One region of the Streptomyces sp. NPDC001508 genome, then DNA from elsewhere that is predicted to be linked to it. Evidence: riboswitches for the same ligand, from Rfam matches in the RefSeq annotation. Region 1 holds a riboswitch; each other region holds the start of a gene.
The links. Region 1 has a riboswitch for S-adenosylmethionine ahead of ABT245_RS39785 (amino acid ABC transporter permease). Riboswitches for the same ligand answer to the same signal wherever they lie in the genome.

Region 1 (3,426 bases):
TGCCTGTGGGCGCGGATCGACACTCCAGAAGGGAATCCTAGTGAAAAGGTAGGGAAAAGATGGGCCGCCGTGGGACGAGCACCGGCCGTGGCCGCCGTGCGCCGTCGCTGCCCCTGCTGACCTCCCGCCGGCACATCGACCTGCTGCGGGTCTGCAGCGCGATCAGTCTTTGCGGCTGACCGTCCCGCGCTCCCGGCCGACCGGGGCCCCTCGCACCCACCGACCGACGACGCTTCAGCCGCGCACACCCGCGCGCTCGCACCCGGGGAGACGCATGTCCACGTCCAGCACGCCGCTCGCCGCCGTCCCGTCCGCCCAGCGGACCGCACGCTTCCGGGGCAGGATCGGCCGGGACGCGCGCAGCGGCCACTACGCCGTGCCGCGCCGCTACCGGCTCCACCTCACGACGGCCTGTCCCGACGGCCTGCGGATAGCCGTGGGCCACAGCCTCCTCGCCCTCGACGACATCTGTCCGGTCACCTTCCTCGACGCCGTCCCCGACTGTCCCGGGGGCGGACACTCGGCGTTGCGCCCGCTGTACGAGGCGAGCGCGCACCGCTACCCCGGGCCGGCGCTCGCGCCGGTGCTCAGCGACGACTGGTCGGGGCGGATCGTCAGCACCCACGCCCCGGACATCCTGCGCGACCTGGACCGCTGCTTCGGCGACGGGCGCGACCGGCTCTACCCGTGCGGCGCCGAGGCCGCGATCGAGGAGATCGAGCGGCTGTGCGCGCAGGGCATCGAGGAGGCCGCACAGCGGGCGGGCCGGGCCGGCGCGGACGCGGCCGAGCGGGCCGCGGCGCTCGACGTCCTGCTCGGCACCCTGGCCCAACTGGAACGGCGGCTCGCCGGGCGGGAGTTCCTCGTCGGCGACAAACTCACCGCCGCCGACGTCGAGTTGTGGGTCGCCCTGGTGCAACTCGACACCGTGCACCGCCACCACCTCGACGCCGCCGCCGTGCACCGCGTGGCCGATCATCCGGCGCTGTGGGCGCACGCCCGGCGGCTGGCGGCCCGGCCCGCCTTCGGCGCGCACCTCGACCTGGACGGCATCGCCCGTCGTCATCACGCCCGTTGCGCGGGCCTTGAGGCGGCCGGCTCGGCCGTGCAGATCCTGGACTGGGCGCGGCACGCGGCCGGCGCCCCCGGTTCCCGGCGCGGTTGAGCGGCGCGGCGACCGGTCCATCCAGCGGACGGGCGTTGACATACGTCCGCCCAACTGCCTTACTTACCGCTCAGCACGGTCATGAGTGTCAGCGACAAGCCCTGGCTCGCTGGCCGGCAACCCTCGCGCCGCGGTGGGGTGCCCCAGGTGACGACCGGACCGGATGACGCTTCGGTAAGCGCGAGGGCCCCGCAGGGGCCGGAAATGCGAGTAACGCGAGTGACGGACATGTACGCAGCCGACGGGACGGCCGCCGGCCGCACCCAAAGCTGCGTACATCCGTACGCGGGTCTGCTCGTCGCCGACCGGGCGGTCGACCTGCTTCGCGTGAACAGCGCACTGTGTACCGCTTCGGGCCCTGCCCGTCGCCGGGGCTGACGCCACTTCCGGCCCCCGCGTTCCCGACGCACACCGACCGAGCGGTGTGCCGCTGCCCGCCCCTCCCCGGTCCCCGTGCCCCTCCCGTGCACCGCGCCGCGCCATGGCGCCGTCGGCTCAACGCCGCCGGCGTAGCGCCGTCGCAGCCACACGGGTCGCGCCGCCGGCCTGGGGGTGCCCCGATCCCACCGGAGCCCGCCATGACCGAACCCCCGGGCGGCGCCGTGTCCCTCACCGCGCCGCCGCCAGCCGACACATCGTCAAAAACCCTGTCCGCCCAGCGAGTCGTGCCGCTGCGCCGTCCCGGCCGATGGGCCGTCACGGTCGTCGTGCTGGTGGTCGTGGCGCAGATCGCGCACGGACTGGCCACGAACCCCTTCTACCAGTGGGACCGCTTCCGCTACTGGTTTCTGCGCCCCACCATCCTCGACGGCCTGCTCATCACCCTCGAAGTGACCGCGCTCAGCGCCGTGCTGGGCCTGCTCGGCGGCATCCTGCTGGCCCTCGGCCGGCTCTCCGGAAGCCCCGTGCTGCGCGCCGTCAGCTGGACGTACACCTGGCTGTTCCGGTCCGTGCCGCTCATCGTCGTACTGATCTTCCTCTACAACTTCTCGGCCCTGTACCGGACGGTGAGCCTCGGCGTCCCCTTCGGACCCGCCTTCGTCACCTTCGACGAGTCGAGACTGGCCACCGACATGGCGGTCGCCGTGGTCGGGCTCGGCCTCAACGAGGCGGCGTACGCCTCCGAGGTGGTCCGCGGCGGCATCCTCTCCGTCGACCAGGGCCAGCACGAGGCCGCCGCCGCGCTCGGCCTGCCGAAGCGCTACCAGTTCACCCGGATCGTGTTCCCGCAGGCCCTCAGGTCCATCACCCCGAACTATGTCAACCAGCTCATCGGCCTGATCAAGAGCACGTCCCTGGTGTTCTATGTGTCGCTGCTCGACCTGTTCGGCGCGGTGCAGACCATGGGCAGCACCTACCCCGGTGACATCGTGCCGCTGCTGCTGGTCGCCACCGTCTGGTACCTGATCCTCACCAGTGTCGTGTCCGTCGTCCAGTTCTATGTCGAGCGGTACTTCGCCCGGGGCGCCACCCGCACCCTGCCGCCGACGCCCTGGCAGCGCGCCCGCTCCGGCCTCGCCGGACTGCGCGCCCGACTGCGCCGGGAGGCCGCCGTATGACCGCAGGCCCGCACACCGCCCAGGCCCCCGTCGCCCTGGAGGTGCACAACGTGCACAAGTGGTACGGCGCCCACCGTGTCCTCGACGGCATCGACCTGACCGTGCGCCCCGGCGAGGTCACCGTCGTCATCGGCCCCTCCGGGTCCGGCAAGTCCACCCTGCTGCGGGTGATCAACCACCTGGAGCGGCCCGAGATCGGACACGTCAGCGTCGGCGGCGAACCGATCGGGGTCAGACGCAGCGGCCAGCGGCTGAAGGAACTGAGCGAGCGGGCGATCCTCGCCCAGCGCAGCCGGATCGGCTTCGTCTTCCAGAACTTCAATCTGTTCCCGCATCTGACCGCGCTGGACAACGTCGCCGCCGCCCCCGTGGCCACCGGGCGGCTCACCCGGCCCGCGGCCCAGGAACTCGCCCGTGACCTGCTCGGCCGGGTCGGACTCGGCGACCGGACGGGCGCCTATCCACGGCAGCTGTCCGGCGGCCAGCAGCAGCGTGTCGCGATCGCCCGCGCCCTCGCGCTGCGCCCCGGCATCATCCTGTTCGACGAACCGACCTCGGCGCTCGACCCGGAACTCGTCGGCGAGGTGCTCTCCGTCATCAAGGACCTCGCGACCAGCGGCACCACGCTCGTCATCGTCACCCACGAGATCGGATTCGCCCGCGAGGTCGCCGACCGGATCGTCTTCATCGACGCCGGACGGA
Region 2 (3,426 bases), on a different contig from region 1:
CCGCACGGTGAGTTCATCGAGGTCCACGAGCCGCTCAGCCAGGAGCAGCTGCACACCCTCACGGCCCACCACCAGTACGAGCCGGCCGAGGTCGGTCCGACGGTCGACGAGAACGGTGTCGAGCGGAAGGTGAAGGGTGCCGAGAAGCTGCGCGCCAAGCTCAGCGACGCCTACTACGGCGAGGACGCCCAGATCCCGAAGCCCACCGTCGAGGAGTACAAGGAGATCACGAGCGGCCACGGCCACCACTGATCGCTGCGCACGCCACGCCACACACGAGGGACCCCGTCCGGTGTTCGGACGGGGTCCCTCGCGCGTCCGCCGGATGGATAGGGTGGAGCCGATCCGTAGCTGACGACGACCGATGACCGGAGCGGCTGATGAGCGCTGTGACCCCCGCTGGAGGCGACACCGCGGCGGGCCGCTCCTGGCCCGACCTGTTGAGCACGCTGCTCGGCGGCCAGGACCTGAGCGCCGGTGACACGGCCTGGGCCATGGACCGCATCATGTCCGGCGAGGCCGCGGACGCCCAGATCGCCGGCTTCCTGGTGGCGCTGCGGGCCAAGGGGGAGACGGTCGAGGAGATCACCGGCCTGGTCGAGGCGATGTACCAGCACGCCAAGCCGCTGCACATCCCCGGTCCGGCCGTCGACATCGTCGGCACGGGCGGCGACCGGGCCAAGACGGTCAATATCTCCACGATGTCCGCCATCGTGCTCGCGGGGACCGGCGCGAAGGTCGTCAAGCACGGCAACCGGGCCTCCTCCTCGGCGAGCGGATCCTCCGACGTGCTCGAACAGCTCGGCATCAACCTGGATCTGACGCCGCAACGGGTGGCGCGGGTGGTCGAGGAGGCCGGAATCACCTTCTGCTTCGCGGCCACCTTCCACCCCTCGATGCGGTTCGTCGGCGCCGTCCGGCGGGACCTCGGGATTCCGACCTCGTTCAACCTCCTCGGCCCGCTGACCAATCCGGCCCGGGTCACCGCCTCCGCGATCGGCTGCTTCGACACCCGGATGGCGGGGCTCATCGCCGGGGTGCTGGCCGAACGCGGCTCGTCCGCGCTGGTCTTCCGCGGGGACGACGGCCTGGACGAGCTGACGACCACCGCCACCTCCCGGGTCTGGGTGGTGCGCGACGGCAAGGTCACCGAGGACGCCTTCGACCCGCGCGAGGTCGGCCTCGACCTGGTCCCCGTGGCGGCGCTGCGCGGCGCCGACCCCGCCTACAACGCGGGGGTGGCCCGGCGGCTGCTGGACGGCGAGACGGGCCCGGTGCGGGACGCCGTGCTGCTGAACTCGGCGGCGGCCCTGGTCGCCCTGGACCCGGGAAGCGGGCCGCTGGCCGAGCAGATCCGGGACGGCATGGCGAAGGCGGCCGAGTCGATCGACTCCGGCGCGGCCCGCCGGACGCTCGAACGCTGGGCCGCCGCCAGCCACGCGTGAAGTCCCGTACGACGATGTGACGCAGGACGCGGTCCACGATCCGGACCGCGTCTTGCGCATCGATGATCGTGTGGCAGGATGTCCATCAGGTCATGAGCGACAGTCATTCGGCCCCGGCCGACTGTCCGGCAACCCTCCGTCCGTGGCGGGGTGCCCCGGGTGAAGACCAGGCCGTAGGCAGCGAGGTCTGCGGCAAGCGCGGACCCCTCGCACTCTGTTGAGTGACAAGCCCAGGGGTCCTGGTCGTCGAGGGAGCCTCTCGTGAGCAAGCGAATGCGATAGGGCCGCAGAGCCCCGCCTCCGCATACCCCCTTTTCCTCCCCACGCCGAGCCCTGCCCGATGCCGCAGTTGTGCCTCGCGTGGTGAATTCCGCCTGCTTTCACGGGAGTTGAGCCATGTCCGTCTCCACCGCTGCCTCCGCCCAGTCCGTTCGCGCCCCGCTGCCCGTCCTCGGCCGCGATGTCACCGTGCCGCTCGTCACCGGCGGCGAGGTCACCTACGCCGCCCTCGACTACGCGGCCAGCGCCCCCGCCCTCCAGCGGGTCTGGGACGACGTGGCCGCCTACGCCCCCTACTACGGCAGCGTGCACCGCGGCGCCGGCTACCTCTCGCAACTGTCCACCGACCTGTTCGAGAACGCCCGCGCCACCGTCGCCGAGTTCCTGGACTGCCGCCCCGACGACCAGCTGGTCTTCACCCGTTCCACCACCGACTCGCTCAACCTGCTGGCGGCCGTGCTCCCGGCCGGCTGTCAGGTCTTCGTCTTCGAGACCGAGCACCACGCCTCACTGCTGCCCTGGAAGGACGCCCAGGTCAGTTACCTCGACGCACCGCGCACCCCTGCGCAGGCCGTCGCGACCCTCGAGGCGGCGCTGGCCGGCCGTGACGGGCAGGGCCCGGCGCTGGTCTGCGTCACCGGCGCCTCCAACGTCACCGGGGAGCTGTGGCCGGTGCGCGAGCTGGCAGCCGCCGCGCATGCGCACGGCGCCCGGATCGTCCTCGACGCCGCCCAGCTCGCCCCGCACCACCCGGTGTCGGTGAAGGACCTCGACGTCGACTGGGTCGCCTTCTCCGGGCACAAGCTGTACGCGCCGTTCGGGACGGGCGTGCTCGCCGGCCGCGCCGACTGGCTGCGCGCGGCCGAGCCGTACCTCGCGGGCGGTGGCGCGAGCCGTACGGTCACCCGGCGGGCGGACGGGGGTGTGGCCGTGGAGTGGCATGAGACGGCTGCCCGCCATGAGGCCGGCTCGCCGAACGTGATCGGCGCCTACGCCGTCGCCTCTGCCTGCAAGGCCCTCACGGAGGCCGGCTTCGACACCCTGGTCGCCCGCGAGCGGCACCTGATCGACACGGTCCGCGCGGGTCTCGCCGAGGTCCCCGAGGTGCGCGTCCTCTCCCTCTTCGGCGAGGACGCCCCCCGGGTCGGCGTGATCTCCTTCGTGGTCGACGGCTGGAACAGCTCCCACTTCGCGGCCGCGCTCTCCGCCGAGTACGGCATCGGCGTCCGCGACGGGCTCTTCTGCGCCCACCCGCTCGTCCGCACCCTCCTGGGCAGCGACCCGCAGTCCCAGGGCGAGTGCGGCGCCCCGGAGGCCGCGCCCGGCGAGAAGTCCCTCAACGCGATCCGCGTCAGCTTCGGCGCGGGCACGCCCGACGAACACGTCGAACGCTTCGTGACCGCCGTGAAGCAACTCGTCCGCGACGGCGCGAAGTGGCACTACCACACAGAAAACGGCCGCTGCGTCCCCACCACCTAACCCACCCCCCAGCCCCTCCAAACCATGCCCGAAGCCCCCCCCACCCAGCCCCGACACCACACAACCGACGGCGTGCGGATGCCCCGGGAGGGGGCCGGGGAACGGCGCGCCCAGCCACGATGGCGTGTCAGCCGAGGGCCGGCGGATCCCCCGGGAGGGGGCGCGGGGAACTGCGCGATGAACCACGATGGCGCGGCAGCAAACGGACGGCAGTCACCCCGGG
Region 3 (3,426 bases), on a different contig from region 1:
GCGGCGCATGCGCTAGCCGATCCAGGTGTCGTGCAGCTGGATCCGGCTGCCCGAGTCGAAGGCGAGGTCGTGCACCTTCTTCGACACGCCCAGCTGGGTCTGCAACTCCACCACCGGCGCGTAGTACGTGTTGCGCACGAGGAGTTTCTGCGCCTCGTCCACCAGTTGCCCGCGCTTTTCGGGGTCCGTGGTCGCGGCCTGTGCGGACAGCGCCGTGTCCAGGGGACCGGACGGCAGATGGGAGTAGTTGGCCAGCCGGGTGGAGAAGGAGCTGCGCAGGATGTCCGGGTCGGCGCGGGTGATGTTCCCCCACACCACGTCGAAGTCACCCGACTGGAGCGTCGTGGAGAACTGGCTGACCTGGAGCTGCTTGAGCACCACGTCGATCCCGACGGCCTTCAGTTGCTGCTGGACCAGTTCCAGCGCGGGCTGGTTGGTGGCCGCGTTGGGGAACCAGGTGATGGTCAGGCTCAGCTTCTTGCCGTCCTTGGCGCGGACACCGTCGCTGCCGGTCCGCCAACCGGCGGCGTCCAGCAGGGACTTCGCCTTGGCGGCGTCCAGGGCGAGGTCCCCGGCGAGATTCGTGTAGTCGGGTGTGGTGTGCGCCAGAACGCTGGTCGCCGGACGGGTACCGGTCGGGAACACGGTGTCGGCGATCTGCCGCCGGTCGATGGCGAACTGGATGGCCCGGCGCACCTTCGCGTCCTTCAGGACGGGCCGCGCGTTGTTGAACCCCAGGCCGAACACCAGGCCGGGGTTGGCCCGGCCCTGGAGGGCGACCTGGCCGCCCTTGAGCGCGGCCTCGTTGGCCTTTCCGACGCTGCTGACCGCGTCCACCTGCCCGGACTGGAGGCTGCCGGCCCTGACGCCCGCCTCGGGCACCACCTTGAACACCAGGTTGTCCAGGTAGGCCTCGCCCTTCTTGGACCACAGCGAGGAGCCCCAGGCGTACCCGGTACGTCGGGTCAAGGTGACCGACTGGTTCTGCACATACTGCTTCAGCACGAACGGCCCGGACCCGATCACGCCGTCGCTGCACTTTCGCTGCGGTGTCTTCCTGACGCTCGCCGACGACTCGATGCCCAGCGAGTGGGTCGATGTCGCCTGGAGGAACTGGGCGTTGGGCTCCTTGAACGTCACCTTGACGGTGAGCGGGTCGACCACGGTGGTGCTCCTGACGCCACTGAGATAGCCCTGCGCGAGGGTTCCCAGGGCGCCGAGCTTCGGCACCGCGTCGAAGTTGTCCTTGACCACCTGCGCGGTCAGCTTGGACCCGTCGCTGAAGGTGACACCGGGCCGCAGACGGAAGGTGAACGTCCTCGCGTCGGCGCTGACGTCCCAGCTCTTGGCCAGCCACGGCACGATCTTGCCGGTCTTGGGATCCTGGTCGGTCAGCGAGTCCACGACCTGGCGCACGGAGTAGATGGTGTCGTTGCTGCCGACCTGCTGCGGATCCACGCAGCCGGCATCGGAACCCACCGCGAAGGTCAGGGTGCCGCCGGACTTCGCCTGGCCGCTTCCGCCGCCGGAACCGTCGCCGCCCGAGCCGCAGGCGGTCAGCAGAACACTGGTGGTCAAAAGGGCGGCCAGGGGAGCCCGTCGGGAAAGTCTGAGGTCCGGAAATGCTGTCACGGAAGGGGTTCTCCTACTCGTGTCACCAGGCGCGGGGTGCCGTGCGAGGCACGGCCGCGCATGGGCGTGCGGCCCCGGCCGGATCGACACCGGCGGCGGGGGAGCGCTGTACAGACAGGGGTCAGGGGGACGACACCGGAAGCCGGTGGCGAAGGGAAGGCACGGGGGAGCCGGAGCCGCCGGACGTCAGCCGGCGGCAGGCGAGCGCGTCAGGCCTGACACAGGCAGCTGGTCGAGCGCTTCAGATCGATATGGCGTCGGCGTGAAAGCCGGGAGAACGCCGTGGCGTCGGCGAAGGAGGCAACCGGGTCACCACTGTGCCGCATGCCTGTCCTCCCCGTCTCCCGCCCCGGTCCCGGGGCCACGCGCTTGCGGGAATCGTCGGTGATTCCGCCGGGCTTTCACCTGGAGCACCCCACCGCGCGGGAGGGTTGCCGGTCAGCGAGCCAGGGCTTGACGCTGACACTCAATGCCGGTCGCGATGCTACGGAGCGCTCTTGTCGTACGTCAATGCCGGAACCCGACGTCCTGTTCGAGAAGGAGGGGCCGTCTCAGGTGCCGGGACGCATGGTGGACGCTTTTGCGACCGTGTGCTTTGATCCGGCCATGGAGACCGCAGGTCAGGCACGCGCCCTGCTGCTCGACCCGTTCTGGGCGGGCCGCCGCGCCGATCAGTTCGACCAGACCTGTCGCTGACCGCTCGCCGCCCTTCAGCCCGTTCTCCGCACGCGCCCCGCCGTGCCCTCGCGCCGATCCGGACCGTCGTCGTCGGCCGCCGTCGCGCGGGCCCCCGTGGCCGACCCATCGGAAAGAGACGCATGGCCGTCACCAGCACCGCCCCGGCAGGGGTGTTCGCCGCACTGCGGGTGCGTGACTACCGGATCTACTGGAGCACGGGTCTGGTGTCCAACATCGGCAGCGCCATGCAGGGTGTAGCGCTGGACTGGTTCGTCCTGACGCTCACGCACAGCGGGACCGCGCTCGGCTGGGTCGTGGGCCTTCAGTTCGCCCCGGTGCTGATGTTCGGCCTGTGGGGCGGGGTGATGGCCGACCGCTACGACCGGCGGACCCTGCTGCTGTGGACGCAGGCCCTGTACGCGGTGCAGGCGCTGCTGCTGACGGTGATGGTGCTCTTCGGCCATGCCGCGCTGTGGCTGCTGTACGTCCTGTCCTTCGCACTGGGCTGCGTGTTCACGGTGGAGAACCCCGCACGCCTGTCCTTCGTCACCGAACTGGTCGGCCGGGCGCTGATCCCGAAGGCGGCGGGCCTGAACATCCTGTCCCTGAACGCCGCGCGCCTGATCGGCCCGGCGATCGCCGGTGTGCTGATCGGGGCGATCGGCACGGGGTGGGTGTTCGCGCTCAACGCCTTGTCGTTCACCGTCGTCCTCGCGGGGCTGCTGGCGATCCGGCCACGTGCGCGGCAGACGGTGGGCCCGTCCCGGCCCCCGTGGACAGGAGCCGGGGCCGAGGGGCTGCGCTATGTGGCGGCCCGGCCCGAACTCGTCGGTGTGTTCACCGTCTTCGGTCTGGCCGCGACCTTCGCGGTGAACTTCCCGACCACGCTGACCCTGTTCGCCGGGCGGGTCTTCGACGTCGGCTCCCGGGGGCTCGGCTTCATGAACACGGCGCTGGCCGTCGGCACGGTCGCCGGAACGGTGGTCGCGACGCGCGGGGTCACGCCCCGGGTGCGGACCGTCGTCGTCGGCGCGCTGCTGTTCGGCGGGTTCGAGGCACTGGCGGCGCTGATGCCCACATATCCCGCCTTCCTCGCCCTGCTGTTGCCCACCGGCT

Region 2: linked by a shared signal. The riboswitch ahead of ABT245_RS04285 (aminotransferase class V-fold PLP-dependent enzyme) and the one ahead of ABT245_RS39785 (amino acid ABC transporter permease) in region 1 are both predicted to bind S-adenosylmethionine.
Region 3: linked by a shared signal. The riboswitch ahead of ABT245_RS33140 (putative leader peptide) and the one ahead of ABT245_RS39785 (amino acid ABC transporter permease) in region 1 are both predicted to bind S-adenosylmethionine.

Annotation. Positions count from the first base shown of each region.
Region 1 covers NZ_JBEPAP010000075.1:32,850-36,275, forward strand. The annotation lists gene ABT245_RS39775 (putative leader peptide) at 60-179, shown strand; gene ABT245_RS39780 (glutathione S-transferase C-terminal domain-containing protein) at 275-1,165, shown strand; SAM riboswitch class IV at 1,243-1,352, shown strand; gene ABT245_RS39785 (amino acid ABC transporter permease) at 1,744-2,724, shown strand; gene ABT245_RS39790 (amino acid ABC transporter ATP-binding protein) at 2,721-3,426, shown strand, end outside.
Region 2 covers NZ_JBEPAP010000003.1:46,531-49,956, reverse strand. The annotation lists gene qcrB (cytochrome bc1 complex cytochrome b subunit) at 1-252, shown strand, start outside; gene trpD (anthranilate phosphoribosyltransferase) at 381-1,445, shown strand; SAM riboswitch class IV at 1,534-1,650, shown strand; gene ABT245_RS04285 (aminotransferase class V-fold PLP-dependent enzyme) at 1,842-3,203, shown strand.
Region 3 covers NZ_JBEPAP010000050.1:8,935-12,360, reverse strand. The annotation lists gene ABT245_RS33150 (ABC transporter permease) at 1-9, opposite strand, end outside; gene ABT245_RS33145 (ABC transporter substrate-binding protein) at 13-1,632, opposite strand; gene ABT245_RS33140 (putative leader peptide) at 1,842-1,958, opposite strand; SAM riboswitch class IV at 1,993-2,106, opposite strand; gene ABT245_RS33135 (hypothetical protein) at 2,143-2,328, shown strand; gene ABT245_RS33130 (MFS transporter) at 2,451-3,426, shown strand, end outside.